Regions from separate parts of the Marinobacter subterrani genome, predicted to be linked through region 2. Evidence: predicted binding sites of a transcription regulator. Region 2 holds the regulator's gene; the other holds the start of a gene.
The links. Region 2 encodes FliA, which starts transcription of late flagellar genes. Its sites were predicted from a motif close to CTAAAGTTTNNNNNNNNNNNGCCGNTAA; they were not measured.
Positions count from the first base shown of each region.

Region 1 (15,414 bases), 170 kb from region 2:
TTCAGCCAGATTGCCGGCGGCGATCACAGCCTTCAGAAGCGCGCTGCTGCCGCACTGATGCTGACACCCGGTGCCGTTCAGGTGTTCTACGGGGACGAATCCGGCCGGGCATTCGGGCCCACCGGATCAGACCCGCACCAGGGCACACGTTCCGACATGAACTGGAATGCCATTGAGAATGGTGATGTGTCCGCTATCCTTGAGCACTGGCAAACACTTGGCCAGTTCCGGGCGCGTCATCCTGCGATCGGCGCGGGCGAACACCGGTTGATCAGCCAGCAACCTTACGTTTTCTCAAGAACCCACGGCGACGACCGGGTAGTCGTCGCCTTCGGCAGAAAGTGACCTGACCATGAGCTATTCCGATTTTCTCGACGACATTCCCCTGATCCCGGGCATGATGCGCCTGCTGGATCACGCCGAGCTGTGCAAGCCGGCGAACCTGGCACGCTGGGTCCACCAGCGGCTGGATGACGGGCTGAACGTTTTTGACCACGCCGATATCTATGGCGATGGCGAGTGCGAACGGATCTTTGGCGAGGCCCTGGCGGACTCCCCGGAGCTGAGGCAGCGCGTCCGGGTGATTTCGAAAGCCGGCATTGTTCCGGCCCACCGCGACCAGAGCCAGTGGGCAACCAAACACTACCGGGCCGAGGCCAACTATTTCACCAAAGCGATTGATGATTCGCTCAGCCGCCTGCGGGTTGACCAGATCCACACGTTTCTGATCCACCGGCCAGACCCGCTCCTGGAAGCCCATACACTGGCGCAGGCGCTGGAGACGGCGGTCCGGGCCGGCAAGATCCGGCACATCGGAGTGTCGAACTTCCTGCCGGAGCAATGGCGCTGGCTTGAGCGCAACACCGACCTGCCGCTGGCGTGCAACCAGAGCGAGCTGTCCCTGAGCCACACCAGCCCACTGTTTGATGGAACCCTGGAAGCGCACCTGAGTGACGGCCTGCGCTGGCTGGCCTGGTCTCCCCTGGCCGGGGGCGCCCTGGCAGACTCCATTCCGCCCCCGCTGCTGGAAACGGCGAAAGAGGAAACAGGGCTGTGTGCAACCGGCCTGGCAATTGCCTGGTTACGGCAGATCCCCGGCGCCCCCGTTCCTGTGCTCGGCTCCATGCGGGAATCGCGGATTGAAGCAGCCCTGCAGGGCGCCCGCCGTGAACTGCCAACGCCACTCTGGTTTGCCCTGCTGGAGGCCATGCGCGGCAATCCAGTAGCCTGACAAGGGTGGCCTGTCCCGGCATCCAGTGTGCTAAAGTGGCGCCGGGAATTTGATATATATCACCAACCTACAATTTGTTACCCAAACTTCCACTTTAGTCCCATTGTTGGCCCCATAATCAGCTCTGAAACTAGTGTCCCGACTAATAACCAAAAAAAGAACGTGGCCCGCTTCCCCAGTGGCGCTGCAATTCTGGAGGCCAACCCGAATGACGATCAGAAAAGTGCTCTTTTCTGCCTGCCTGCTGTTGCTGGCAAGCACCACTGTCTACGCCGAAACCCTGAAGATCGGCCTGAATTACCCACAGACTGGCCGCTACAAGGATCAGGGCCTGCAGCAGCGCCTGGGTGCCTTTCTGGCGGTTGACGAAATCAACGCGGCCGGCGGCGTCATGGGCCGGCAACTGGAACTGGTAATCCGGAATACGCGGGGCGAACCGGCCCGGGGCGCGAAAAACACCGCAGAACTGATCGACCGTGAAGGCGTCGAGATGGTTTTCGGGGGTGTTTCCAGTGCCGTGGCCATTGCTTCGGGCAAGGCCGCCCGGGATCGTAACCGGGTGTACTTCGGCACCCTCACCTACTCAAACGCGACCACTGGCGCCGAAGGGCATTCCCATATGTTCCGGGAACCCTACAACGCCTGGATGACCGCCAAGGTGCTCAGCCAGTACCTGAAGACCAACCATCAGAACGACGAGTATTTCTACATCACCGCCGACTATACCTGGGGCTGGTCGGTGGAAGAATCCGTCCGGAAATTCTCCGGCACCGAAGACACCGAACGTCATAAGGGTGTAAAAACCCCGTTCCCGAGAGCGCTGATTACCGATTTCCGGGACGCTCTTGAGCAAGCGAAAGCCAGCAATGCCAAGGTTCTGATGATGGTGCTGTTCGGCGACGACATGGTGCGGGCCCTGAATGTTGCCTACGAGATGGGGCTCACCGAAAAGATGCAGATCGTGGTACCCAACCTGACCCTGGGCATGGCCCGACAGGTTGGCCCCACTATCATGGAAGGGATCGTCGGTGGCTCGCCATGGGTCTGGAACCTGCCCTACGAGCGGAACTATCCCCGCGGCAAGGAATTCGTGGAAGCCTTCTCCAAACGCTACGAGATGCGCCCCTCCACCGCGGCTGCGTCAGCTTACAGCATCGTGTACCAGTACAAGGACGCCGTGGAGCGAGCGGGCACTACCGACACCGCCGCCATCATCAAGGCCCTGGAAGGACACCGGTACACCTTCCTGAAAGACGAGCAATACTGGCGTGCGTTTGACCACCAGAACATCCAGACCGTGTATGTGGTCAAGATCAAGCCACGGAACACCATCGTGGCCGACGAGTACAGTTCCGATTATTTCAGCATCATCGATTCCATGCCCGGCGACCAGGCCGCCCAGACCCGCGAAGAATGGGAAGCACGTCGACGGGAGGCCGGCAAACCCACCAGGCTTTGATCTTTAGCGGCACCGACCATCAGAACAGATAATCGGTGCCACTCCCGGCTAGCGGCCGCCCGCTCATCCCCTCAGTTGATCTCACACTCCGACACGACAAGACCCGACGCCTCAGCCAGCGCCCCGGCAATGGTGCCGAACTCGTCCGCATGCAGGGAGGCGCCGCCAATCAGCCCGCCATCGACATCGGCCAGACTGAACAGTTCAAAGGCATTGGCCGCCTTCACGCTGCCCCCGTAGATCACCCTCAGTTGCTGGCTGATATCATCGGATGCCTCTGGCGCACTGTTGGCGATGAATTGCCGGATCTCCTGGTGCACCCGGGACACCTGCTCCGGCGTTGCAGTCTTCCCCGTACCAATGGCCCAGACCGGCTCATAGGCGATAATCCCGTTCGCCATGGCGGCCAGCCCGACTTCATCGATAACCGCCTGCAATTGCCGCTCAATAACCAGCCCGGTCTGGTTTGACTCCCGCTCTGCCAGAGTTTCGCCAACACAAAGCACCGGTGTGAGCCCGGCGGCCAGAACAGACCGGTATCGAGCGGCAACCTCCAGACTGCTTTCGGCAAACAGCGCCCGACGTTCGGAATGGCCTACCAGCACGTACCGACACCCCATTTCCTGGAGCATGGTGGCACTGACCTCCCCGGTATAGGCGCCGGATACAAAGCTGGAGGCATTCTGTGCCCCCAGGGCTATGCCGGTGTAGCCGAGCAGATCCCGAACCTGGAACAGATAGGGGAACGGCGGGCAAACAGCCAGATCAATTGTCTTGCGGAACATTCTCAGCCGGGGCAGCACACGCACCATCAGTGCCTGGTTGGCGTGCAGGCTGCCGTTCATCTTCCAGTTACCAATCAGAATCGGTTTTCTCATGAGGTCTCTCCCGAACAACGGCGTCAGGTGTCGAGGGCGCAACGAATCGCACCGACACCGGGATAAAATGCATGGTTACCCAGGTCCTGCTCGATTCGCAGCAGGCGGTTGTATTTGGCCACCCGGTCTGAGCGGCAGAGCGAGCCGGTCTTGATCTGTCCTGACCGCGTTGCCACGGCCAGATCCGAAATGAAGGTATCTTCGGTTTCGCCGCTGCGGTGGGAAATAACAGTCGTGTAGCCGGCATCCTGCGCCATGCCGATGGCATCCAGGGTTTCTGTCAGGGTGCCGATCTGGTTGAACTTGATCAGAACCGAATTGGCAATGCCCTTCCTGATGCCCTCGGAGAGGATGCCGGTGTTGGTGACAAACAGATCATCACCAACCAGCTGTACCCGCTCCCCGAGCTTTTCGGTCAGTTGCTTCCAGCCATCCCAGTCGCTTTCATCCATTCCATCCTCGATCGAGGCAATCGGGTAATGCATGGCAAGATCGAACAGGTAGTCCGCAAACTCTCCTGAGGTGAATCGTTTACCGGCCCCCCTGAGGTGGTAAAAGCCTTCCTCATAAAATTCGGATGCGGCGCAATCCAGCGCCAGGACAACGTCCGAACCCGGCCGGTAACCCGCCTTCTCAACCGCTGAGAGGATAAGATCAAGCGCTTCTTCGCTGGAACGAAGGTTGGGGGCGAAACCCCCTTCATCGCCAACAGCGCTGGACAACCCGTTCTTGCGAAGCAGTGACTTCAGGGCATGAAACGTCTCTACACCCATTCTGAGCGCTTCGCTGTAACTGGGCGCCCCGACGGGCTGGATCATGAACTCCTGGATATCCACATTGTTATCGGCGTGGGCACCGCCGTTGATGATGTTCATCATGGGTACAGGCATCACGCCCGGGCCAGTGCAGCCATATAGCTCAGCCAGGTACCTGTAAAGCGGCTGCTGCCGGTAGTTCGCGCCGGCATTGGCAATTGCCAGAGAAACCGCAAGGGTGGCATTGGCACCCAGTTCTGATTTGTTGGGGGTGCCATCCATGTCACACATCAGACGGTCGATAACCAGCTGGTCGAAAACCACCCGGCCTTCCAGTGCCGGCGCGATGCGTTCGTTAACAGAGCGGACAGCCTGAAGTACGCCTTTGCCGTTATAGCGCCGGCTGTCGCCATCACGCTTTTCCAGGGCCTCCCGGCTGCCTGTCGACGCCCCGGATGGCGCCCGGCCCTGCCCGACTACGCCGTTACGGAGCTCAACGTCCACTTCCACTGTGGGGAATCCCCGGGAGTCCAGAATTTCCCGGGCGGTGACTGTTTTTATATGTTCCATAGCGTCGTTCCTGTTACATCATTGTTGTTTGCAATTTTTTTGGATAACGAACCTAAATGACATCTTAATATTCGTAAACGAACATCATCAAGCGAAAAAAACCGCCAATCAGACAGATTCGTTATATGGAATCGAAAATTTGCCCTTGACTGGTTTCGTCAGTGCACCCGAAAGCGAGCCATCAGTGACTCAATATTCGTCACCGAATGCTCCAGTCGATCACAGGTGGTGACCAGTTCGTCAATTCTTTCGAGGCTTTCAACCGCCGAGGCACTGATGTCTGTGACCTGCCGCGCCACCGACTGACTGACCGTTTCCTGCTCATCCATGCCGTGACGGATATGCTCAGCCCCCTGGTGGATCCGCCCCATCACCGAGCCAATCCTGCCAGCCCCGTCCGAGACGCTGGCCATGAGCCCACGCACTGATCGAAGCTGATCGAAACTGGCGTCCATTGAGCTCACCGAATCCGAGGCTTCCCGTTGCAGATCCTCCACCAGATTACGAATGGTATCGGTACTTTCGGTGGTCTTCCGTGCCAGGCCCCGAACCTCATCAGCAACCACGGCAAACCCGCGACCGGCATCCCCGGCCCGAGCCGATTCAATGGCGGCATTCAGGGCCAGCAGGTTGGTCTGGTTGGCAATATCGTCAATAGCCTCGGTTATCCGTCCGATATCAAGGGATGCCTGTTCAAGCTGACGCAGTTTTCCAGCGGTCTGCTCCGCCTGATTCTCCAGGCCTGCCACACAATCCATACCCCGGGCGGCCGCTGCCAGGTTATCTTCCACCTGCTGGTTAACCTCGCCAACCAGGTCATGAGTATCCCGGACGGAACCGGCCACCTCCCTTGCCGAGGCCTCCATCTGGGTCATCGCTGCGGCAATCGCGCCTAGCTCATCTGACTGGCTCCGGATACGCTCGTTAAAGTCCCGGGCAAACCTGGCGTTACCCGATGCGATCACCGATATGTCGGAGCCAGCCTGCTGCAAGCTACCCAGCACGGTCGCCATTGCCTCTGATAAACAGTTCACGGAATTCTTCAGGTCGACAAACTCGCCCCGGGCCGGAAATTCCAGTACCCGGGAGTAATCGCCCTCGGCCATTGCTGACAGGTGTTCCTGGGTCGCCTGAAGCGGACGGCTGATCATCCGTCCGAGCCTGAAAGAAATTGCCAGAGCAACAAGAACCACCACGGGCAGCAGCCAGTAAACAAGCTGTTCCGAATCAAGCGCAGTTGCATCCAGCGCGAATACCGAAGCGCTCGCTCGGTCCGCGAGGGCATTGCCTGCCTCATCCAGCTCTGAAGCCATTGCCGTGAGAATTCCCTCGACCTCCCCGGCCGTTCTTGCAAGCTCAAGCCGGCTTTGCCGATAGCCGGAGTACTGGCTGATAATGCCGGCATCGTCATTCACTGCCTGCAGAAACCTGCTTACCAGCGGCGGCAGCCCCTCCAGGCGCGGCACCTCCGCCACCAGAGCCGATATATCCTGCTCAAATGTCCGGGTGTTGAAGCGGAGGTTCTCGATGATGGTATCCAACTGCCGCGCATCTTCGGTGCTGACCATCTGCATGATCAGCAGCTCGATGTTGGCCAGGTTTTCCATCACCGTGGTGAACAGGTCGCGGATGTATATATCCCGGCCAGCCGGTTCTGTACCCTCGAGCACCAATGTTCGTTTCATCTCCCCATTGTTGGCGAGGAACTCACTCAGGCCGGTGTTCACTGCTTCCGACATGGACAGCAGCCGCGCCTTGAGCGCGACCAGGGCCTCAGACGAGCGTTCCAGCTCAGCCAACTGGCCACGCGCGTTTTCGCTCACCGACTTCAGTTCAGGAAACATGGCCGTGGGAGCCGACACCGCAAGGGCACCAATACTGTCGTTCAGCTCATTCAAAGCGCTCTTGAGATTCGCGGACCGGTCCGTCAGCGACTGCGGTTGTTCAGCGGAAACGACTTCCACTGCGTACTTTCCTGCAGCCGAGCGATGGGCCTCCATTTCCTGAATCAGTCCGCTGAGCGGAAACACATCCGTTGTCAGTTTGTCGGTGGTTCCTGAGAACGCCGACATGATGCTGATATTGAATGCTCCCCAGCAGACAATAATCACGCAAAGCAGGCCGAAGCCCGCGTACAAGCGATGGATTACGGAGATTCTGTTCATAGGACACACCCTTCCCGCCATACGTCTGCGAAGGCGGGCCAAACGGTAGAAAAAGGGCCGGCAGGGCTTACCCCGGGAGGGGTTACCTTGAAATGCTTTAAAGGGGGGGGAACTATAAGCAACCGGCCAAAACCCACCGTGACAACGGTGCTCTGCCTGCCGCAACTGAGGGACCTGTTGCGGCAGGCATTGCTCTTCAGGAAATCAGCTCGCCTTAGCGGGCCTCTTCCCAGGTTTTCAGCAGTTCGTCATAGGCAACCGTCTTGCCTTGCGGCTTCTCGTTAGCCAGTTTCGGCTTGGGCGCACCCGGCTGATCCAGCCAGTATTGCGGGTCGCGTGGCTCGTTCAGCTTCGGACCACAGGTCGGCTGAACACTGGCACGCTCCAGGCGCTCCATAACCCGGTCCTGGGCTTCCGCCAGACCATCCAGGGCTTTCTGCGGAGTTGCCTCGCCGCTGGCAGCCTGGGCAATGTACTGCCACCAGAGCTGAGCCAGCTTGGGATAATCAGGCACGTTGGTGCCGGTTGGCGACCACTGAACACGGGCCGGGCTGCGGTAGAACTCCACCAGGCCACCCAGTTTGGGCGCCAATTCAGTCATCGCATCGGAATTGATATCAGATTCGCGGATCGGCGTCAGACCGGCGATGGTCTTCTCCAGGGAAACCGTCTTGGAAACCGTGAACTGGGCATACAGCCAGGCGGCCAGGCGGCGCTTCTGCGGAGTCGACTTCATGAAGGTCCAGGAACCCACGTCCTGATACCCCAGCTTCATGCCCTCTTCCCAGTAGGGTCCGCGGGGCGACGGCGCCATGCGCCATTTCGGGGTGCCATCTTCGTTCACCACTGGCAGACCGTCTTTGATCATGCTTGCGGTAAACGCGGTGTACCAGAAGATCTGCTGGGCAATGTTACCCTGCGCCGGCACCGGGCCCGCTTCCGAGAAGGTCATGCCCTGGGCTTCGGGAGGCGCGTACTTTTCAAGCCAGTCCACGTATTTCTGGGTTGCGTAGACAGCAGCGGGGCCATTAGTTGCGCCACCACGGCTGACACTGGAGCCAACCGGATGACACTCGTCAACACGGATGCCCCACTCATCCACCGGCAGACCATTTGGCAGACCCTTGTCGCCGGCACCGGCCATGGAGAACCAGGCATCGGTAAAGCGCCAGCCCAGTGACGGGTCCTTCTTGCCGTAGTCCATGTGGCCGTATACACGCTTACCGTCGATTTCTTTCACATGAACCGAGAAGAACTCGGCAATATCCTCATAGGCGGACCAGTTGACGGGCACGCCCAGCTCGTAACCGTAGATTTCCTTGAACTGTTTCTTCAGGTCCTCACGCTCAAACCAGTCCGCACGGAACCAGTAGAGGTTGGCGAACTGCTGGTCCGGCAATTGATACAGCTTGCCATCCGGGCCGGTGGTGAAATCCAGGCCAATGAAATCGTCGAGATCAAGCGTTGGCAGGGTCAGATCCTTGCCTTCGCCCTTGATGATGTCCTCCACCGGGAACACCTTGCCATAGCGGAAGTGGGTACCGATCAGGTCGGAGTCATTAACCCAGCCGTCGTAGATATTCCGGCCGGACTGCATCTGGGTCTGCAACTTCTCGATAACGTCACCTTCCTGAATCAGCGTGTGTGTCAGGTTGATGCCGGTAATTTCAGAGAAGGCCTTGGCCAGAACGTTGGATTCGTATTCGTGCGTGGCAATGGTTTCCGAAACAACGTTGATATCCATGCCGCGGAACTGCTTCGCAGCTTCGATAAACCACTTCATTTCTTCCATTTGCTGTTCTTTGGTCAGGGTCGACCGCTTGAACTCCTGATTCACCCACTTTTCAGCCGCATCCGTGTACTGATCAGCGCTGGCCTGCAGGCTTGAACCCATGCCTACAGCACCTATGGCGGCACTCAGAAGCAGGGCTCCAGGATATTTATTGTTCTTGAACATATCCAACCTCGTTCGTCTTGTTTTGAGTGGAACGAATCACCGGGTGCTCCGTTCCGGTTGCATAGCGCCTTCGAGTCGCTATCCGTTGAAGCCGGAACCGATCAATGATCGATTCCGATCATGCCTTAGAAAATAGTTCGTTTTCGAAATCTTTACAAGCTTTTTCGTCTTGAATTCATACCCGGATGTTCGGTTTGACACAACGCCCGGGCACACCTTCTGTTCAGCCCCAGCGCATCAGCACAAGAAGCCAGATCACCGAAACGGCTAACGCGATCCAGAGCGTGATATCACTGACCGCAAGGAAGGTCAGATGGATATAGGCCGCGGAAAGCAGCCCGATAAACAGCCTGTCCCCGCGGGTGGTCGAGATCGGCAGAAAGCCCTTCCGTTCGGTGCACGGTGAAACAATTTCGTACACGGTCATGATCGCCAGTATGGTTGCAATCACAGAGAAAAAAATCGCCACGGACGGAGTCCAATTCATCCAAGCAAGCATGTTCATTCTCCTTTTTTATACCCGTCCGAGGGCGAACCCGGTGGCGACATGGTTACGAACGAACCAGATCACCAGGATTCCGGGAATGATGGTGAGCGAGCCGGCGGCCGCCAGCACACCCCAGTCGATACCGCTGGCACCCACTGTTCGCGTCATCACCGCACCAATGGGAATGGCATCCACCGAGGTCAGCGTTCGGGCCAGCAACAACTCCACCCAGGAAAACATGAAGGCAAAGAACGCCGTGACCCCGATTCCGGAGCGGATCATCGGCAGAAAAATCTTCACGAAGAACCTGGGAAAGCTGTATCCATCAATGTAGGCCATCTCGTCGTATTCGCGAGGCACCCCGGACATGAAACCTTCCAGGATCCACACCGCCAGTGGCACGTTGAACAGGCAGTGCGCCAGCGCCACCGCGAGATGGGTGTCGAACAGGCCTATGGAGGAATAGAGCTGGAAGAACGGCAGCAGGAACACTGCCGGCGGCGCCATCCGGTTGCTCAGCAACCAGAAGAACAGGTGTTTGTCACCCACGAACTTGTACCTGCTGAAGGCATAGGCAGCAGGCAAAGACACCAGCAGGGTGATCACCACGTTCATGGAAACGTAGATCATCGAGTTGATGTAGCCGTTGTACCAACTCGGATCCGTGAAAATGACCTCATAGTTGGCAAGGGTAAAATCCTCAGGCCAAAGAGTCAGGCCACTGAGAATTTCCTGGTTGGTCTTGAATGACATGTTCAGCAACCAGTAGATCGGTGTCAGCAGGAGCAGGATAAAAATCGTGATCCCGACGTTCTTGGAACGCGTCTGTTTCATCACAGTCTCCTTATTTTTCTTTGTCGGCAGCAGTAATGGCGGTGAAGAACAGCCATGAAATCAGCAGCACGATCAGGAAGTAGATCAGCGAGAAGGCCGCTGCCCGGCCGAGGTCGAACTGGCCGACCGCCATGGTGGTCAACGTCTGGCTCAGGAAGGTGGTTGAGCTTCCGGGGCCGCCGCCGGTCAGAACAAAAGGCTCGGTGTAGATCATGAAGCTGTCCATAAAGCGCAGCAACACGGCGATGATCAGAACATTCTTCAGGCGCGGTAGCTGGATGTAACGGAACACCGCCCACCTGGAGGCACGGTCAATCTCCGCGGCCTGGTAGAAGGCTTCCGGAATCGCCCTCAGGCCGGAGTAACACAACAGGGCCACCAGGGGTGTCCAGTGCCAGACATCCATCAGCAACACGGTCAGCCAGGCATCCAGGGTGTCACCGGTATAGTTGTAATCAAACCCGATCGCGTTCAACGCCCAGCCGAACAGGCCAATATCGCCGCGGCCGAAGATCTGCCAGATGGTGCCCACCACGTTCCAGGGAATCAGCAGCGGAATCGCCAGCAGGATCAGGGCCAGGGACGCCTTGATGCCTGATTTCGGCATCATCAGTGCCACCCCGATGCCGAGTGGAATCTCGATCAGCAGTACCGCACCGGAGAAAATGAACTGCCGCAGGAGGGACTCCTGAAGCCGCTCATCATGGAGAATGATTTCGAACCATTCGGTACCAACGTAATAGGCGTTACCGGGCCCGAAAATATCCTGTACCGAGTAGTTGACCACTGTCATCAGTGGGATCAGCGCCGAAAAAGCCACCAGCAGGAAGACCGGAAGGACCAGCCACCAGGCGCGATTGTTGGGAATTTTGACCATTATTGTTGCTCCTTGATCAGGAACTCATCCACGTAGAGCATCAGCCACTGCTTGGGAAACGACAGATGCACCACCCCGCCAATTTCCGCTTCAAATTCTTCGTTCTGGCGGGCTTTCAGCGTTTCGTGGCCGAGTTCGACGGTGACAATCTTGTAAGTGCCCAGATCTTCGACATCGAGGACTGTAGCCTCAAAGGTTTCATCAGTGGCCTGATCAGAAACCTCGACAAACTCCGGGCGTATGCCGATCTTGAGATTGCTGGTTTTCTGGCGTTGCAGAACCTCCACCTGCCATTCATCCAGAGGCACCACGATGCTGCCGAAACAGACACCGCGCGGGCAGCGCTGTACCTCGATCAGGTTCATGCCGGGGCTGCCGATGAAGAAGCCCACAAAGGTGTGGTTCGGCCGCTCAAACAGCTCGGTCGGGGTTCCGAACTGAACGATTTGGCCGCCGTACATCACCGCGATCTTGTCGGCGAACGTCGAAGCCTCCAACTGGTCGTGCGTGACATAGACCATGGTGATGTCGAATTGCTCGTGAATCTGCTTCAGCTTGCGCCGGAGTTTCCACTTGAGCTGGGGGTCGATCACCGTCAGCGGTTCATCGAACAGAATGGCGGATACGTCTTCCCGGACCAGGCCACGCCCCATGGACACCTTCTGCTTTTCATCGGCCGTGAGATTCTTGGCCTTCTTGTAAAGCTTGTCCTGAATTTCCAGGACTTCGGCAATTTCGTGAACCCTCGCCTTGACCCGGGACGCTTCAACCCCGTTGTTCCGCAACGGAAAAGCCAGGTTATCGAACACGGTCATGGAGTCATAGATCACCGGGAACTGGAAGACCTGTGCAATGTTCCGGTCCCTGGGGGACAGTTCGTTGACCCGCTTGCCATCAAACAGAACGTCCCCCTCCGACGGCTGAAGCAGGCCGGAGATAATGTTCAGCATGGTGCTCTTGCCACAGCCGGACGGGCCCAGCAGCGCGTAGGCTCCGCCCTTATCCCAGACATGATCGAGGTGCCGGATAGCATAATCATCCGGGCCGTCCGGCGTGTCACTGTAACTGTGAGCGAGTGATTTCAGTTGAATCTCAGCCATCAGGCAGCCCTCTTTGATGTCTCGGACGGGGTGTGCACCAGCTGTTCATTGCTGTCGAATACGAACAGCTTGTTGATCGGCAGATAAATCTTGATGGGTGAACCGGTCCGGTAGGAATGCACACCCATCAGTTGAGCGACCATCTCGAAATGGCTGTTCTGGACGTGCATGAAGGTCTCGGAACCACTGATGTCGCTGAGCTCAACCTCCATCGACATTTCCAGGTCGTCATCACTGGTGGGTACCAGGCCGATGTGACTCGGCCGGATGCCGAACCAGTAGTCCCCGGGCGCGAGCTTCGACAGTTCCCGGGTCAGGCCGTGGTGCGAGTATTCATCGAAGGTGACCTCGGTATCGGTAACTCGGCCGCGAATCATGTTCATTGGCGGCTCGCTGAACAGCTCGGCTGCCAGAGTGTTGGTGGGCGCCCGATAGACACTCATGACCGGCCCGGTCTGAACCACGCGGCCCTCATGCAGGAGCGTGGTGGTTCCCCCAAGAGCGAGTGCCTCGTTGGCCTCCGTGGTGGCATAGACCGCAATACACTGGCGCTCCTGGAACAGTTGGCGGAGCTCCGACCGCAGCTCTTCCCGGAGCTTGTAGTCAAGGTTCACCAGGGGTTCGTCGAACAGCACCAGCGTGGCATCCTTGACCAACGCCCGGGCCATGGCACACCGCTGCTGCTGGCCGCCCGACAGCTCCAGCGGATAACGCTTGAGCAGAGGGTCAATCCGGAGCATCGCGGCGGTTTCCCGAACTCGACGTTCGATCTCACTGTCCGGCATTTTCGCCAGCCGCAGCGGCGATGCGATGTTCTCAAACACCGTCAGGTTGGGGTAGTTGATAAATTGCTGGTAAATCATCGAGATGTTCCGCTGCTGGACAGCCTGCCCGGTAACATCCTCGCCGTTATAGACAAGGCGGCCTTCGGAGGGCTTGTCCAGCCCGGCCATCAGTCGCATCAGAGAGGTTTTACCAGCCAGTGTGCGTCCAAGCAGAACATTGAATGAACCTGCCTCGAAGGTCAGGTTGGCATCCCGGATGTAGTCGACACCGTCGACCTCACGGGAGATATTCTCCAGTGTTAAGGACATAGGCTTTCCTTGTTGTTCTTGTGGAAACTCGCTCCGGGTGCTCAGTCGGCATCCCGGAAATTCGATTTCGAATCCCATTACGCAAGGCGTGTACCAGTTTTCACATACCCTTAGGTATTTTTACCTATCGCGTTGTTTTATAAGATATTATCTCTAACCCGTAATTTCTCAACCGAAAATTTATATGTTCGTTTAGCAATACTTTGTTCAAATTGAACATTGACGTGAACAGTGTTTGCACAGATGATTGAACAGGTGACAGCGGGGTGTTGACCGGATACCCGGAAGGTATAGCCGCAAAAAACAACAAACGAACACCAGAGTAAGACCGGATGAGAAAAAACGAATACTCCGATTACCGACGCGTGATCGCCGACTCCTGGAACCGCTGCATTGCATGGGGCCTCAGCCATGAACATGAACCGGCGGCTCCCGAACCGGAGGCGGGGCGGCTGGAGGAAATTCAGCGCCTGCATGGCGAGTTACTTGCGGTGACCGAAGCCGAGGTACTGCCCTACTACCGGAACGTGCTCGCCAACAGCCGCTGCCTGATTCTGCTTGCCGATCAACATGCCACGGTGCTGAATAGCTGGGGTGACGAACGCATTACGGAAACCCGCCTGAAGCCCTGGTTCCAGAAAGGTGCCAACTGGCAGGAGCAGAACTGCGGGACCAATGCCATCGGGACAGCGATTGCCATCGGCGCACCGGTCCAGATCAAGCGCAACGAGCATTTCCTGAAGGCCAACCGCAGCATTATCGGCTCCGCCGCCCCGATTTTTGATGCCCACCGGCAAATTGCCGGCGTTCTAAGCGTTTTCAGCGACGCTTACCTGCCCCAGGCTCATACCCTGGGCATGGTTCGCCTGCTTTCCCAGTCTGTGGAAAACCGTCTGATCAGTCGCCAGTTCGGCCCGGACCATTTCCAGATAACGGTCAATACCACCGCCGACAACTTCGACAGCCCCTGGTCGGGTATCCTTGCCAGCGACGACTCCGGGCGGATTATTGCCAGCAACCAGCGGGCGGATCAGTTGCTTGGAATGCCAACGGTCAATGCACGCCTGGATGAATTGTTCACCACCCATCGAAACCATATTCTTGGTTATCGCGAACAGGAGCCGCTGCAGCTGACAACGCGGAGCAAGGTTCGGCTGAGCGCCCGAATAAAGCGGCCGTCTCTGCCAGAAAAGCCTCCGGAGCGAACGCAACAACCATCCGGGACCGGCAATACCGTGCAGAGTGGGCTCCAACCCGACATAGACCACCTGGAGTTCGGCGATTCGGCCGTGAAGCGCTGCGCCACCCAGAGCCTCAAGGTACTTGAGCGCGGCGTGCCGGTGCTTATTACAGGAGAAACCGGGGTGGGAAAAGAAGTCCTGGTCAAGGCGCTGCACCAGGCCTCGCACCGCAAGGATCAGCCCCTGATGGCGGTAAACTGCGCCGCCATTCCACCGGAGCTGGTGGAGTCGGAGCTGTTCGGATACGAGCCCGGAGCCTTTACCGGAGCCCGCGCTCAGGGCTCCCTGGGCTTTATCCGGAAGGCTCACAAGGGCATTCTGTTCCTCGATGAAATCGGCGAAATGCCGCTTTCGGCACAGTCCCGCCTGCTGAGGGTTTTGCAGGAACGGGTTGTCACTCCGGTCGGTTCCACAGAGAGCGTTCCCGTCGATATCCTGCTGGTAACCGCCACCAACCGCCCCCTCAATTCACGCATTGATGATGGCCATTTCCGCGCTGACCTCTACTACCGCATCAATGGCTTGTGTGTGGAGCTGCCATCACTCCGGCACCGGGCCGACCGGCGACGCCTGATACAAAACATCTATGCCCGGCACCGGGATCCCTGCCAGGCGGAAGAGCTGTCTCCGAAGGTGCTGTCGGCGCTTGAAAACCATCCCTGGCCGGGCAACATCCGCCAACTGGTGAATGTACTTCGGGTGGCCGTGGCGATCGCTGACGGTGAAGACATTCAGGTCTGGCACCTGCCAGAGGACTTCCTGGCCG
Region 1 is NZ_LFBU01000001.1:1,026,784-1,042,197, forward strand. Features, by position in the region: gene msub_RS04765 (alpha-amylase) at 1-345, shown strand, start outside; gene msub_RS04770 (aldo/keto reductase) at 353-1,231, shown strand; gene msub_RS04775 (substrate-binding protein) at 1,440-2,690, shown strand; gene tpiA (triose-phosphate isomerase) at 2,762-3,568, opposite strand; gene eno (phosphopyruvate hydratase) at 3,592-4,893, opposite strand; gene msub_RS04790 (methyl-accepting chemotaxis protein) at 5,052-7,058, opposite strand; gene msub_RS04795 (ABC transporter substrate-binding protein) at 7,273-9,015, opposite strand; gene msub_RS04800 (DUF2160 domain-containing protein) at 9,239-9,514, opposite strand; gene msub_RS04805 (carbohydrate ABC transporter permease) at 9,530-10,336, opposite strand; gene msub_RS04810 (carbohydrate ABC transporter permease) at 10,347-11,213, opposite strand; gene msub_RS04815 (ABC transporter ATP-binding protein) at 11,213-12,313, opposite strand; gene msub_RS04820 (ABC transporter ATP-binding protein) at 12,313-13,407, opposite strand; gene msub_RS04825 (sigma-54-dependent Fis family transcriptional regulator) at 13,740-15,414, shown strand, end outside.
Region 1: the regulator FliA is predicted to act here: its motif matches at 7,080-7,107, upstream of msub_RS04790 (methyl-accepting chemotaxis protein).

Region 2 (15,414 bases):
GGCGGATTCTTCTCAGGTTCGCGAGGTTTGTGGGGTTGCCTCCCAAAAATGTTGGAGGCCAAGGATGGCCGGAAACAAGCGCACATGGACGTGCTCGTAGCGGTTTTTGGGAGGCAACCCCACAAACCTCCTCCTGCGAAACCCGCAGGCTGGGGCAGGGGTTGATGGTCAGATCAGCTGCCAGCCTCAATAACCCGAACCATCGGCTCCCCGCGGCTTTCGGGAATCGGCAGAATCCGGTACCAGGATCGGGGGTTATGTGCCGTGACCGAAGCAAAACCGCAGGACAGGAAATGCTCACTGGCCTGCTCGTCGGTCTGGAAGTGGAAAGTAACCTGGCTTCGGGTGGCTGCTCCGAGCAAGCGGCCGAGGGCTTTGAGGGTGGTGCTCAGCAGCGGCTGGATGGGTAGGTAGTAGCTTTCAGAGAGGTAAATCGAGCCCGGACGCCTGGCCATGGCGGCGGATAGCCTTTGCCAGAACCGGGTGATAGTCTCCAGCGAAAAATAACTGGTCAGGCCTTCGGTAATGATGATCACCGGCCGGGTGTTGTCGAACACGCGGTCGATCACCTTTTCCAGTTGGTATTCACCGTAGTCCGCGAGGATATCGATTGGCGTGACCTGGTGATGGTCGCCCAGCCGGTCGGTGGCCAGAAGTCGCAGTGCCTTGCGGCCGGCCATGTCGGGCAGGTCGGCTTCCACCATGTGGAGCAGGGGATGCCGTTGCCGGAGCCGGATCCCCCGGGGCGACATACCACAGGCGATTTCCAGTACCTGGGTGATGCCCTTGTCCCGGATCGCCTGGTCGATCAGGTGGTCAATGATCAGGTGGCGCTGGAGCAGAAAGGTACGGATGTTGCCGCCAATGGCCGCCTTGCTGGCGGCCTCGAAGGGCGTCATCACGTGGTAGAGCCAGCGGCCTTTTGCCGTGGCGAGGGCGTCATCAGAGAGCCCGTACCGGTGCCAGACCGCACCGGTATACAGGGCTGTGAAGCTGATGCCGGAGCTGTCAGTCGGCTTTGTGCTCATAGATGGCTTTACCCCATGCCTCGCGGCCGCCCGGTAGCACCAGGTTCAGGATGATGGCAGCCACCGCACACAACGCGATGCCTTCCAGATTGCCCAGAACCATTCCGCCAATGCCGAACACCAGGGTGACCCCCACGATAACCAGGTTGCGGGCCTGGGACAGATCGACCTGGTGGCGGATCAGCGTGTTCAGGCCAACCACCGCGATGGAGCCAAACAGCAGGCACAGGATGCCGCCCATGACGGGTACCGGGATCGTCTGCAGGGCGGCGCCGAATTTGCCCACGAAAGCCAGGACCATGGCAATGCAGGCGGCCCACCACATCACCTTCGGGTTGAAGTTCCGGGTCAGCATGACGGCGCCGGTAACCTCCGAGTAGGTAGTATTGGGCGGTCCGCCGAGCATGGAGGCGGCACTGGTGGCGAGGCCGTCACCCAGCAGGGTGCGATGCAGGCCTGGCTTTTCCAGGTAGTTCTTGCCGGTGACATTTCCGATGGCCAGTACGTCCCCGATGTGCTCGATGGCGGGGGCGATAGCCACCGGAATCATGAACAGAATCGCGCCCCAGCTGAAGGCCGGGGCAACAAAGTCAGGTGCCGCGAACCAGGCGGCTTCCCGGATTGGCGTGAGATCCACGATGCCGGCAAAGGCCGAGAGGATATAGCCGGTGATAACCCCGAACATGATGGGGATCAGCCGGAAGATGCCGCTGGCCCAGACCGACATGATGATCGTCACCGCCAGGGAGGTCATGGCGATCCAGATGGCGGTGTCGTAGGGAATCAGTTGGGTGGCGCCGTCGCCGGTGCGGCCGGAGGCCATGTGTACGGCGACCGGAGCCAGGCCAAGACCGATGGTCATGATGACCGGGCCGATAACGACCGGGGGCAGAAGACGACGGACAAAACCGGTGCCCCGGAGGCGAACCAGGCCGCTCAGGAGGATGTAGAGGATACCTGCGGCCGTGAGGCCGCCAAGGGTTTCCTCCATGCCGAACCGACCCTTGGAGACAATAACCGGCGCGATAAAGGCGAAGGACGAGGCCAGGAAAATGGGAATCTGGCCGCCAGTCGCCACGTGGAAGATCAGGGTGCCCAGCCCCGCCGTGAACAGCGCGACGTTGGGATCCAGCCCGGTAATCAGCGGCATCAGAACCAGGGCGCCAAACGCCACCAGCAGCATCTGGGAGCCGGCAATCGCCTGTTTCCAGACTGGGTCCTTGGTATGGTCCTGCATGCTTACACGTCCTTCTGTTTGGTGCCGAAGATCTTGTCGCCGGCATCGCCGAGCCCGGGCAGGATGTAGCCCTTCTCGTTCAGCCGCTCATCAACGGAGGCCGTGAAGATGGATACGTCCGGGTGCTTCTTCAGGACTCTTTCAATCCCTTCCGGGGCGGCGACCAGGACCAGGGCGCGGATTTCGGTGCTGCCGGCCTTCTTGAGCAGATCGATGGTGGAGATCATGGAGCCGCCGGTGGCCAGCATCGGATCGACAATCAGGGCCGTGCGCTGATCCAGCTCGCCGACCAGTTTTTCCAGGTAGGTGCTGGCTTCCAGGGTTTCCTCGTTGCGGATCTGGCCGACCACGCTTACCCGGGCAACCGGGATCAGGCTGAGCACGCCATCGAGCATGCCCAGGCCGGCGCGAAGAATCGGCACGACGGTGATTTTCTTGCCGTGGATCTGTTCCACGTTCACCGGCCCGGCCCAGCCCTCGATGGTCTTTTCCTGCAGATTGAAATCCTTGGTGGCCTCATAGGTCAGCAGCGCGCCGACTTCCTGCGCCAGCTCACGAAAATTCTTGGTGCTGATGTCCGCCCGGCGCATCAGGCCGAGCTTGTGGCGGATCAGGGGGTGCTTTACCTCGTGGATTGGCATGGGGTCACCTGTGCGTCTGGTTGGAGTTTTTACTGTCGCGATCAAATGGCGCAAGGATACCGCATCTGGCAAGGCGAGTCAGGCCGCAAAAAATGCCGATAAGGGAAATGCTCGGGAGTGTGGTACGGATCTTGCGATACCCCTGTTAAACGACGCCACGGTGTCAGATTTTCGACCATTACAACGCCAGCAGGCACGGCTAATCGGAGACGTTTCCGGCATGGACAGAGCTTTAGTCCTCAATAATGTCAAAACCCTGACGCGGGGCAACCTGGGTGTGCCTGTCATGGTCATGGGGCTGTTGGGCATGATGATCCTGCCCATGCCCGCGTTTCTTCTCGACGTGTTCTTTACCTTCAATATCACGCTCTCAATTGTCATTCTGCTGGTGTGTGTCTATGCGCTCCGGCCGATGGAATTCGCGTCCTTCCCGACCGTGTTGCTGGTAGCGACCCTGCTGCGCCTGGCGCTGAACGTGGCGTCAACGCGGATTGTGCTGTTGAACGGCCACGAGGGAGGTGCCGCCGCCGGTAAGGTTATCCAGTCGTTCGGGGAGGTGCTGATCGGCGGCAACTTCGCGGTTGGCCTGGTGGTGTTTGCCATCCTGATGATTATCAACTTTCTGGTGGTGACCAAGGGTGCCGGCCGGGTGTCCGAGGTGAGTGCGCGCTTCACCCTGGATGCCATGCCCGGTAAGCAGATGGCCATCGATGCCGACCTGAATGCCGGCCTGATCAACCAGGATGAGGCCAAGCATCGGCGGGCGGAAATTGCCCAGGAGGCAGATTTCTATGGCTCGATGGACGGTGCGTCAAAGTTCGTAAAGGGTGATGCAGTAGCAGGCTTGCTGATTCTGGCGATCAACCTGGTGGGCGGGGTGGCCATCGGCATGCTGCAGCACAGTCTGGATTTTGGTGTGGCCATGCAGCGCTACGCCCTGCTGACCATCGGTGACGGCCTGGTGGCGCAGATCCCGTCGCTGCTGCTCTCCACGTCCGCCGCCATCATGGTGACCCGGGTCACCTCCAGCCAGGACATGGGCGGACAAATCCTTCAGCAGATGTTCAGTGCGCCCAAGGCGCTGTCCATTTCCGCCGGCATCCTGATCATCCTGGGCCTGATTCCCGGCATGCCCCATGTCGCGTTTCTTGGCCTGGGTTCGCTGGCTGGAGGCGCCGCCTGGTATATCTGGAAGCAGCAGCGCCAGACCATCGAAGAAGAGGGTGTGTTTCCGGGCCGCGGCGGGGCCGCAGGTGCGCCACGGCCTGCCGGCCGGGACCTGCCTCCGGGCGGTGATGCCGGCAGCGACCAGGGCCGGCAGCTTCCGGCGCCCGGCGAGACCAAAGAGCTGGGCTGGGACGATGTTGCAACCGTGGACATTGTCGGCCTGGAAGTGGGTTACCGCCTGATTCCGCTGGTCGACAAGTCCCAGGGCGGCCAGCTCCTCAGCCGGATCAAGGGCGTGCGCAAGAAGATGTCCCAGGACCTCGGCTTCCTGATGCCGTCGGTGCATATCCGCGACAATCTCGATCTGATGCCCAACGTCTACCGCATCACCCTGATGGGCGTGACCATTGCCGAGGCAGAAATTCACCCTGACCGGGAGTTGGCGATCGATCCCGGCCAGGTATTCGGAAAAATCGAGGGGATCGAGGGCAAGGATCCGGCCTTTGGCCTGGATGCCTGTTGGATAGAGCCGGACCGGAAAGACCAGGCCCAGACCCTGGGCTACACCGTAGTTGATGCCAGCACGGTCGTCGCCACCCACCTGAACCAGGTGCTGCAGAAGCACGCCCATGAGCTGCTGGGCCATGAAGAGGTCCAGAAGTGGTTGGATCAACTGGAGAAAGTTTCACCCAAGCTCGCCGAGGAACTGGTACCGACCACCGTTTCTATCAGCCTGTTGCTCAAGGTGCTGCAGAATCTGCTGCGCGAAGAAGTGCCGATCCGGGATATGCGCTCGATCGCCGAGGCGATCGTCAATGTCCACCCGAAGAGCCAGGATCCGAAGCTGCTGACCATGGTCGCCCGCCAGTCACTGCGCCGGATGATTGTCCAGAGCATCTGCGGCAACGAATCGGAGATACCGGTGATTACCCTGGATCCGGATCTGGAACAGTTATTGCTAAAGTCTGTTCAGCAGAGTCAACAATCCGGCGGTCAGGAAGATATTGGCCTGGTTCTGGAGCCGAACATGGTTGAGAAGCTCCAGCGCTCGCTCCAGGAGAGTGTCCAGCGCCAGGAAATGCTTGGTAAGCCGGCCATCCTGCTGGTGTCCGGGCCCCTGCGGCCGGTTCTGGCCAGGTTTGCCAGTTACGGTGTAGAGCGCCTGCATGTGCTCTCGTACCAGGAAGTGCCAGACAACAAACAGATTACGATCGTGGCGTCCGTTGGCCAGTAACGGCGCGGATGACAGAGCGGACAGCGCCGGCACGGCGTTGCCGGTGGAGGAAGAGGCATCATGAAAGTAAAACGGTTTTTTGCCAAGTCCATGGCGGAGGCGTTGAAACAGGTCAGCGAACAGATGGGGCCGGACGCCGTCATTCTCTCAAACCGCCGGGTAGACGGTGGCGTCGAAATCGTGACGGCGCTCGACTATGACGAAAACATGGCGCGCCAGCGCCTGGGCGACCAGGCACAGGAGGCCACCAATGGCTCGCGACTGGCGGAAATGCAAGCCGACCAGCACCGTCGCCTTGAGGACGAACTGGGGCGGTCAAGGGATCGGATCCGAGAGGTCCGGGAAAAAAGGGCCTCCGTCGGCGCAGGGTATTCGGGTGGCTCGTTTGCAGCGGTCAAGGAATCTGTTGAGGCCGGGTTTGGTGGCCAAGTTGCAGCGCCGGCCCGGTCCGGGGTGGCCTATTCCGATGAGCTGGCGCAGATGCGCGCGGAAATCAGCTCCCTGAAAGACCTGATGCATGGCCGCAAGCCGGAGCCTGAGGTTCCGGCCACTACGGCGGTTCAGCAAAGGCTGGCCGAACGGCTGCAGGAATTCGGGCTCGGTAGCGAACTGGCAGGATCACTCTCCCGTCGTCACAAAGCCGGGCGCCTGGAAGATGGCTGGAAGCAGTCCCTGAAAATGCTGTGCACCGGGGTTCGGACCTCACGCTTGGAATGGCTGGATCAGGGCGGCGTCTACGCCCTGGTAGGGCCAACCGGATCGGGTAAAACCACCACCATCGGCAAGCTCGCCGCGCGGTATGTCCTCAAGCATGGCGCTGATTCGGTGGCGCTGGTCACCACCGACCGCTACCGGGTCGCGGCCCACGAGCAGTTGTTTGTTTTCGGCCGTATCCTCAACGTGCCGGTTCGCGTGGTGGATGACAGCCACAGCCTGGATGATATTCTGGACGAGTTGTCAGACCGTCACCTGGTATTGATTGATACCGCCGGGCTCACCAGTGCCGACAAAGGTTATCAGGAACAACTGGCCGAACTGGCGCGCAGCCATCACAATATCAAGACCCATCTGGTGGTTTCGGCTACCAGCCAGCCGCGTATCATGAAATCCGTCTGGCATTGCTATAAGATGGCAAATCTTGCAGGTTGCGTCATGACCAAGATTGACGAAGCCCTGACACTGGGCGAGTCTCTCGGCTTTGTGATGGAAACCGGCCTGCCGGTGGCCTATTACACAGACGGGCAAAAGATTCCCGAAGACCTGCATCACGCAGAGGCTGTTCCGCTGGTGCGACTGGCCGTTGACCGGCTCAGGACCCTCCAGCAACAGCAGGCGGTGGCAGAGGGCGCGTGAGAGAACCGGCCCGAGACAGTACAGAACGGCAGCAAGCGTCAAGCAACAGCACCCGCTAAACGTGGCGAGAGACAAAAAACAGTATGAGCAAAGCACAACCTGTACAGGTGATCGCGGTTTCCGGCGGCAAGGGTGGAGTCGGCAAAAGCAATGTGTCGGTTAACCTCGGAATTGCCCTGGCACAGAAAGGCCGCAGGGTGGTGCTTCTCGATGCCGACCTGGGGCTGGCCAATATCGATGTACTGCTGGGCATTACCGCCAACCGCAACCTGCAGGATGTGCTGGCCGGGGAGTGTGATCTCAGGGACGTTCTTGTTAATGGCCCCGGGGGCATCAAGATCGTTCCGGCCTCGTCCGGCACCCAGCGCATGACCCAACTGAGCCCGATGGAGCATGCCGGGTTGATCAGCGCGTTCAGCGAACTGGCTGACCAGATTGATGTCCTGATTGTCGATACAGCAGCAGGCATTTCCGAGTCGGTGGTGAGTTTTCTGAGAGCGTCCCAGGAGCTGCTCCTGGTGGTCGTTGACGAACCCACCTCGATCACCGACTGTTATGCCCTGATCAAGCTCATGAACCGGGATTACGGCACCAACCGGTTCCGCATACTTGCCAATCAGGTGAAAAATGAGCAGGAAGGGCGTCATCTCTTCGAGAAACTGACCCGGGTCACCGAGCGCTTCCTGGACGTGGGGCTACAATACGTCGGTATGGTGCCTTACGATGAAGCTGTCAAAAAGGCGGTGCAGCGTCAGCGCGCAGTGCTGGATGCCTATCCCAGATCGAAAGCGTCCCTGGCGATCAAGGCTCTGGCGGAGAAAGTTGATAACTGGCCGCTGCCTTCCTCTCCCCGCGGTCATCTGGAATTCTTTGTGGAGCGGCTCGTCGAAGTCTGAATCGGATCCAGTCAAACAAGAACATTGGATACATGACATTGGCGAATAATCTTGGACTCTATAACCAGTCGGGTGCCCAGAAGCCTTCTCAGCTTGTTGAGGAGCAAGCGCCACTGGTCAAGAAAATTGCCCTGCACCTGATGGCCCGGCTGCCTGCCTCCGTTCAGTTGGAGGATCTGATGCAGGCCGGCATGATCGGTCTTCTTGAAGCCGCCCAGCGATACAGCTCTACCAGGGGCGCAACCTTTGAGACCTACGCCGGTATCCGGATTCGTGGTGCCATGGTGGACGAGATTCGCAAGGGTGACTGGGTACCCCGTTCCGTGCATCGTAATGCCCGCCGTATATCCCAGGCCATCAAGACCGTTGAAGATCGCCTTGGCCGGGAAGCCCAGGATATGGAAGTGGCGGAAGAACTGGGCATGGGACTGTCCGAGTACCATTCCTACCTCTCCGATTCCAACAGCGGCCGACTTTTTAGTCTTGATGAGCTCAATGAATCCGGCGAGCTGCCGATAGAACAGACAGAGCCACGGGACAACCCGCTCGAAGGTCTGTCGTCCGATGCCTTCCGACACAGCCTCGCGAAAGCGATCGAAGAGCTGCCGGAGCGTGAAAAGCTGGTATTGAGCCTGTATTACCAGGAAGAGCTGAACCTCAAGGAAATCGGCGCCGTGCTTGGTGTCAGTGAAAGCCGGGTCAGCCAGATTCACAGCCAGGCCGCCTTGCGCCTCCGGGGGCGCTTGTCGGACTGGCAACAGGATGCCGGCAACTGATCACAGCCTTTGTGTGTCCGCGACGGTACCGTCTGTAGTTTTTGGTAACCGATGCTTTACAACCGAAGCAAAGATCCGACAATAAGCGGTTAAATCAACGGCCTGCTAGACTTCGAGCAGAAAGGTCAAATGAATTCCGGGTGTTACTAACTGGAGGTCCCTTTGGACAAGAACATGAAAATCCTCATTGTGGATGACTTTTCCACAATGCGACGGATCATCAAGAACCTGCTGCGTGATCTCGGCTTTACCAATACCGATGAGGCCGATGACGGCAACACGGCGCTGCCGATGCTGAGAAGCGGGAAATACGATTTTCTGGTTACCGACTGGAACATGCCGGGTATGTCGGGGTTCGATCTGCTCAAGGCGGTCAGGGCGGATGAGAACCTGAAAACCCTGCCGGTGCTGATGGTGACCGCAGAGGCCAAACGGGACCAGATCGTTGCCGCTGCCCAGGCGGGCGTAAACGGCTATGTGGTCAAACCGTTTACCGCTGCGGTGCTCAAGGAAAAGATCGAGAAGATCTTTGAAAGAATCCAGTAACCATAGGTCGGATGGCTCTCATGAGCGATAGCAAAAAGCACCATCGGGGCCTGGAGCCGGAAGTGACGGAGAAGCTTCAGCGTCAGGCCACCGAACTGGCTGAGTGCGTCAATGCCGGAGAATATGCCAAGGCCATGACCCTGATCAATGAACTGAGCGAAGTCAGGGATCAGAGTCTCTACCGTGAGGTTGGGCGTCTGACTCGCAGCCTGCACGAGGCGATCCGGAACTTTCAGATAGACCCCCGTAATGCGGAGCAGCAGGAGGCTCTGTCGAAAATGACAGACGCCTCGGATCGTCTCGAGTATGTCGTGCAGATGACCGGCGAGGCGGCCAATCGCACGATGGACCTGGTCGAGGCGACCATGCCGTTGGCCAATGCCATTCGGGAGGAGGCCGGCGCCCTGCGTGATGAGTGGCAGCGATTACGTCGCAGGGAAATGCAGCCGGCGGAGTTCCGGGAACTGTATGGCCGGATCGACCGGTTTTTTGCCGGCATGACAACCGATGCCGACACCATGTACGCCAATCTCTCGGAAATCCTGCTGGCCCAGGACTTCCAGGACCTGACCGGCCAGGTCATCCAGAAGGTCACCACCCTGGTCAAAGAGGTTGAGGAACAGATGCTCAGTCTGGTGGTGATGGCCGGTCATGTCGATCAGTTGACGGGCACGGTGCACCAGATTGAAGAAAGGCAGGAATCTGCAGAGAAGGGCGTCGGGCCGCAGATCAAGGCCGATGAGCGTGACGATGTAGTCTCGGGACAAGACGACGTGGACGATCTGTTGTCCAGTCTCGGTTTCTGAATAAAGAGGGTAGCGCATGGCGTTTGATGCCGATGACGAGATTTTGCAGGACTTCCTGGTTGAAGCCGGCGAAATCCTCGAGAAGCTGTCAGAACAGTTGGTGGATCTAGAGCAACATCCGGATGACAGTGATCTGCTCAACGCCATCTTCCGTGGTTTTCACACCGTTAAGGGCGGCGCGGGCTTCCTGCAGCTTGATGCCCTGGTCAATTGCTGCCATTCCGCGGAGAACGTGTTCGATATCCTGCGCAATCACAAGCGCAAGGTGGATTCGGAGCTGATGGATGTGGTGCTGGAAGCGCTCGATAACGTCAACGCGATGTTCGAGCAGGTGCGCAACCACGAGGAATTGACACCCGCCCCGGACGAACTGATTGCGGCGCTGGATGCCCTGGCCAGGCCCGAGAGCGGAACCGCTGCGGCATCGGCCCCGCAGCCGGAACAGACCGGCGGTAATCAGCCGGCAGACGGCGGCGACATCACCGATGACGAATTCGAGCAGTTACTGGATGCCTTGCAGGATGACAAATCCGAAGGCGCCCCACCGGCAGCAGATGCCGGTGAGGCGTCCGGTGACCGGGGAAGCTCCGGCGGCGACGAGATAACCGACGACGAGTTCGAGGCGCTGCTGGACCAGCTCCACGGGAAGGGGCAGTTTGCCGGTGCCCCGGCGGGCGAAGAAGAATCCGCTGGCAAAGACCCGCAACCGTCGGCCGGGGCAGGAGCCAGTGGCAGCGACGACCTGATCACCGACGACGAATTCGAAAAGCTGCTCGATGACCTTCACGGCAAGGGCGGAAGCCCCACCGTGGGCGACTCTGCTGCCGCAAAGAAGCCGACAAAACCGGCGCAGCCTGAGAAGCCGAAGGAGCCCGCCAAACCCGTTGAGAAACCCGAAGCCAAGGGGGCTGCGGCACCGGCCATGCCGGCTCGCGAAAGCGCTCCTGCGGCGGAAACCACGGTGCGGGTAGACACCAGGCGCCTGGACGACATCATGAACATGGTGGGCGAACTGGTGCTGGTGCGGAACCGGTTGCAGCGCCTCGGTGCGGCGAGCGAAGACGAACACATGCACAAGGCCGTATCCAACCTGGATGTGGTCACCACCGATCTTCAGTCTGCTGTCATGCAGACCCGCATGCAGCCGATCAAGAAAGTATTCGGTCGTTTCCCGCGCGTCGTGCGGGATCTCGCCAGAAGCCTCAAGAAAGAGGTGAATCTGGTGATGCACGGCGAGGAAACCGACCTCGACAAGAACCTGGTGGAGGCCCTGTCTGATCCGCTGGTACATCTGGTTCGAAACTCGGTTGACCATGGTATCGAGGCCCCCGACATTCGCGAGAAGGCCGGCAAGCCCCGCCAGGGCACCGTAACGCTGTCAGCCGAGCAGGAAGGTGATCATATCCTGCTCTCCATCGAGGATGACGGCGCCGGTATGAATCCGGAAGTCCTGCGTCGCAAGGCGGTGGAAAAAGGTATCTATGACCAGGATGCCGCAGACCGGCTGACCAACACCGAATGCTACAACCTGATCTTTGCGGCAGGCTTTTCGACCAAGGACCAGATTTCCGATGTGTCCGGCCGTGGCGTTGGCATGGATGTGGTTAAAACCAAGATTGGCCAGCTCAATGGCCAGTTGAGTGTCGAGTCGGAGCTGGGCAAGGGCTCGCGGATCATCATCAAGGTTCCGTTGACGCTGGCGATCATGCCCACCCTGATGATCATGCTGGGAGACCAGTCCTTTGCGTTACCGCTGGTGAACGTGGTGGAGATTTTCCATCTGGACCTCACCAAGACCAACATTGTCGATGGCCGCGAATGCATCGTGGTTCGCGAGAAAGTGTTCCCGCTGTTTCATATCAAACGCTGGCTGGTCCGTGATAACGGAGCCCGGGAAGTGCCGGCGAATGCCCACGTGGTGATTGTGGCCATGGGCACGAAACAGGTCGGATTTGTGGTTGATCAGCTGGTGGGGCAGGAAGAGGTGGTTATCAAGCCGCTGGGCCGGGCACTCCAGGGCACTCCGGGCATGGCCGGTGCCACCATCACCGGTGACGGCCGGATCGCACTGATTATTGATGTTCCCAGCCTGCTGCAACATTACGGTTAGGCCGTTATCAGCCGGTAACTATGGAATGGGTAGGAGAAGCGGATGACAGTTTCTGTCCTGGTCGTTGACGATTCAGGGTTTTTTCGCAAACGGCTGACGGAAATCCTGACCAGCTCGGGCCAGATCAAGGTTGTGGGTGCTGCCACCAATGGTCGGGAGGGCGTCGAGCTTGCCGAGAAGCTGCGCCCGGACGTCATCACCATGGATTACGAAATGCCGGTTATGGATGGCATCTCGGCCGTGCGCGAAATCATGCGCAAGCATCCGGTGCCTGTGCTCATGTTTTCGTCGCTTACCTATGAAGGTGCCCGGGTAACTCTCGATGCCCTGGAAGCCGGCGCGGTTGATTTCCTTCCCAAGAACTTCGAAGAAATTGCCAGGGACAACAGCCAGCTCCAGAAAATTCTGATTGACCGGGTTCTGGATGTCGCCCGCAGCCGGCCCGGCGCCCGGCCGGCTATTCCGGCAAGACCAGAGCCGCCGGCACCGACTGCGTCCCGATCACCCCGTGATTCCGTGCCGGCCCGGCCCCGGCATGAAACACTTCAGCACCCGCGACCGGCCGGCCATGACCGGGCAACAACCGGCGGCGCCAGCATCGAGCCGGAAGCGCCCAGACGCCCTACCCGCCGGGGCCCCGCCAAACATTACGCAGTGGTCGGTATTGGCACCTCAACGGGCGGCCCGGTTGCGCTGCAGCGGGTACTCACCGCTTTGCCTGCCTCTTTTCCGGCGCCGCTGGTGCTGGTCCAGCACATGCCCGCCAGTTTTACGCCCGCCTTTGCCGAGCGGCTGAACAAGCTGTGCCGGATTGAAGTCCGGCAGGCCGAGGATGGCGACGTGCTTCGCCCGGGCCTTGCGCTGCTGGCGCCCGGTGGCAAACAGATGATGATCGAGAACCGCGGCGGGCAGGCCCGGGTGCGGATTCTGCCCGGCGACGAGCGGCTTAATTACAAACCCTCTGTGGATGTCACCTTTGGCTCCCTGGCCCGGAGTTTTCCGGGCAAGACCCTCGGGGTGATCCTCACCGGCATGGGAGCCGACGGCAAGGAAGGCTGCCGCATGATGAAGCAGAGCGGGTCGGATATCTGGTCCCAGGATGAAAAATCCTCGGTCATCTACGGCATGCCCATGGCCGTTGCCAAGGCCGGGCTGACGGATGAAGTCCTGTCACTGGACGAGGTTGGCCCGCGCCTGGTGGAAGGTGTCTGCTGATGGATATCCTGAGTCTTCTCGGGGTTGTTCTCGCATTTGCCGCGATACTCGGCGGTAACCTGCTGGAAGGCGGTGCCCTCGAGTCTCTGTTCAATGGGCCTGCGGCGGTCATCGTGGTCGGCGGCACCTTCGCCGCGACGATTCTTCAGACCTCCTGGCCGATGCTCAAACGGGCCTTCACCCAGGTTCGTTGGGTCTTTGTTCCGCCGTTCATCAGTATGGAAGATGGCATCGGCAAGGTCATAGACTGGAGCGTGAAGGCTCGCAAGCAGGGGCTCCTGGGCCTTGAAGGGCTGGCCGAGAGAGAGCCCGAGCCATTTGCCCGAAAAGGCCTGCAACTGCTGGTGGATGGCGCCGAGCCGGAAACCATCCGGAGCATCATGGAGGTGGACCTGGAATCCCGTGAGCAGCGTGATATCGAATCGGCCAGGGTGTTTGAGGCCATGGGCGGCTATTCCCCGACCATCGGGATCATTGGTGCCGTCATGGGACTGATCCAGGTGATGACCAATCTGGAAGACCCGCAGTCTCTTGGCAGTGGTATCGCCACGGCCTTTGTAGCGACCATTTACGGTGTTGCCCTGGCCAACCTGCTGTTTTTTCCGGTGGCCAACAAGATGCGCGGCATCGTCAGGGAACGTACCCGCTATGAGGACATGATGATTGACGGCATTATTGCCATCGCCGAGGGTGAAAACCCGAAATCCATTGAGTTGCGGCTGCGGGGCTTCCTGCAGTAGGCATGGCCAGGTTAATGTATGCGCCGACGTAGGCAACCCCGGGATGAGCTGCATAACAAGGAGCGTTGGCTGATTTCCTATGCTGATTTCATCACCTTGCTGTTTGCTTTTTTTGTGGTGATGTACTCGGTGTCGTCCGTGAACGAAGGCAAGTACAAGGTACTGTCGGAAACCCTGACTGGCGTGTTCAATGCGCCCCAGCGATCCCTCCAGCCCATCGAAGTGGGTGACCAGCCCCAAAGATCCCTCAATGCACCCGCCGAAAGCGTGATACCCCCGGCGGTCACCGACGCCCCCCAAAACCCCCGGATGGATGCCCAGGCCCGCACCGAGGCCCTGCGTGCCATGGCGGACCAGTTGACCATGGAGTTTGATGAGCTGATCAACCAGGGCGTGGTCACGCTGGAAACCAGTGACCAGTGGCTGGAGCTGAACCTGCCCAGCAGTCTGCTGTTCGGCAGCGGTGATGCCGAACCCCACTACGATGCCTTCGAGGTGGTCGAGAAAATTGCCACCGTATTGAGAAACCGCGACAACGCCGTGCGTGTTGAAGGGTTCACCGATAATCAACCCATCAGTACCTCCCGGTTCCCGTCCAACTGGGAACTGTCCGCTGCCCGGGCCTCGGCTGTTGTCCGGATGCTGGTGATGGAAGGCATTGAGCCCGAGCGACTGGCAGCAATTGGCTATGGCCAGTACCAGCCGGTTGCCCGGAACGACACGGAAGAGGGCCGGCGCAGGAACCGACGGGTAGTGTTGCTGATTTCCCGTGACGCCAGCATCCGGGGCGCCATGCGATAGTACCTGGTGCCTCGCAAATTACCGCTCGATCATGACGCTCCTCGGCAGATGCGTATGGTTCCGTTGGCACGGTTCCTGTATTAATTCCCGGCAACAATAGGCGACGGCAAAGGCTTGCCGGAAATCCCCGGGTGAACGGTTCAAGTTGCCCCGGGACCTGCCGATAACCGGAATTGTGGGCCGTTTTAGTCTGGCCCCGTCAAAGCGTTCTCTGGAGAATCAAAGCGTGCGAATCTGGGCAGTAGCCAATCAGAAAGGTGGTGTCGGAAAAACCACATCCGTTGTTGCGCTGGGCGGCTTGCTCGCTGAGCGTGGCAAGCGCGTACTTGTGGTCGATCTGGACCCCCATGGCTCGCTGACCAGCTGGTTCGGCTATGACCCGGACACTATCGCCCACAGCGTGTTCGATCTGTTCCAGCACCAGGGCAAGGTGCCTGACGGACTGCCAGCCCAGTTAATTACCGAAACCAGTTGCCGGGGCCTTTCGCTGCTGCCGGCCAGTGCGGCACTGGCAACCCTGGAGCGCCGGATGATTGGCGTGGAGGGCATGGGCCTGATTGTCTCCCGGGCGCTCACCCAGCTCTGGGATGACTTCGATTACGTACTTCTGGATAACACGCCATCCCTGGGTGTGCTGATGGTCAATGCCCTGGCCGCCGCCCAGCACCTTATTATCCCGGTGCAGACCGAGTTTCTTGCCATCAAGGGCCTGGAGCGCATGCTTCACACTCTCAAAATGATCATGCGCTCCCAAAAAAACGAGCTGGCCTACACCATTGTGCCAACGCTCTATGACCGGCGAACCCAGGCGTCGGTGAAAAGTCTCAATCTGCTGCGCAAAACCTACCGGGAATCCCTGTGGCA
Region 2 is NZ_LFBU01000001.1:1,200,044-1,215,457, reverse strand. Features, by position in the region: gene msub_RS05585 (class I SAM-dependent methyltransferase) at 174-1,028, opposite strand; gene msub_RS05580 (uracil-xanthine permease family protein) at 1,009-2,265, opposite strand; gene upp (uracil phosphoribosyltransferase) at 2,268-2,906, opposite strand; gene flhA (flagellar biosynthesis protein FlhA) at 3,127-5,307, shown strand; gene flhF (flagellar biosynthesis protein FlhF) at 5,368-6,660, shown strand; gene msub_RS05560 (MinD/ParA family ATP-binding protein) at 6,744-7,556, shown strand; gene msub_RS05555 (RNA polymerase sigma factor FliA) at 7,589-8,332, shown strand; gene cheY (chemotaxis response regulator CheY) at 8,495-8,878, shown strand; gene msub_RS05545 (protein phosphatase CheZ) at 8,899-9,684, shown strand; gene msub_RS05540 (chemotaxis protein CheA) at 9,701-11,794, shown strand; gene msub_RS05535 (protein-glutamate methylesterase/protein-glutamine glutaminase) at 11,837-13,009, shown strand; gene msub_RS05530 (flagellar motor protein) at 13,009-13,749, shown strand; gene motD (flagellar motor protein MotD) at 13,768-14,550, shown strand; gene msub_RS05520 (ParA family protein) at 14,777-15,414, shown strand, end outside.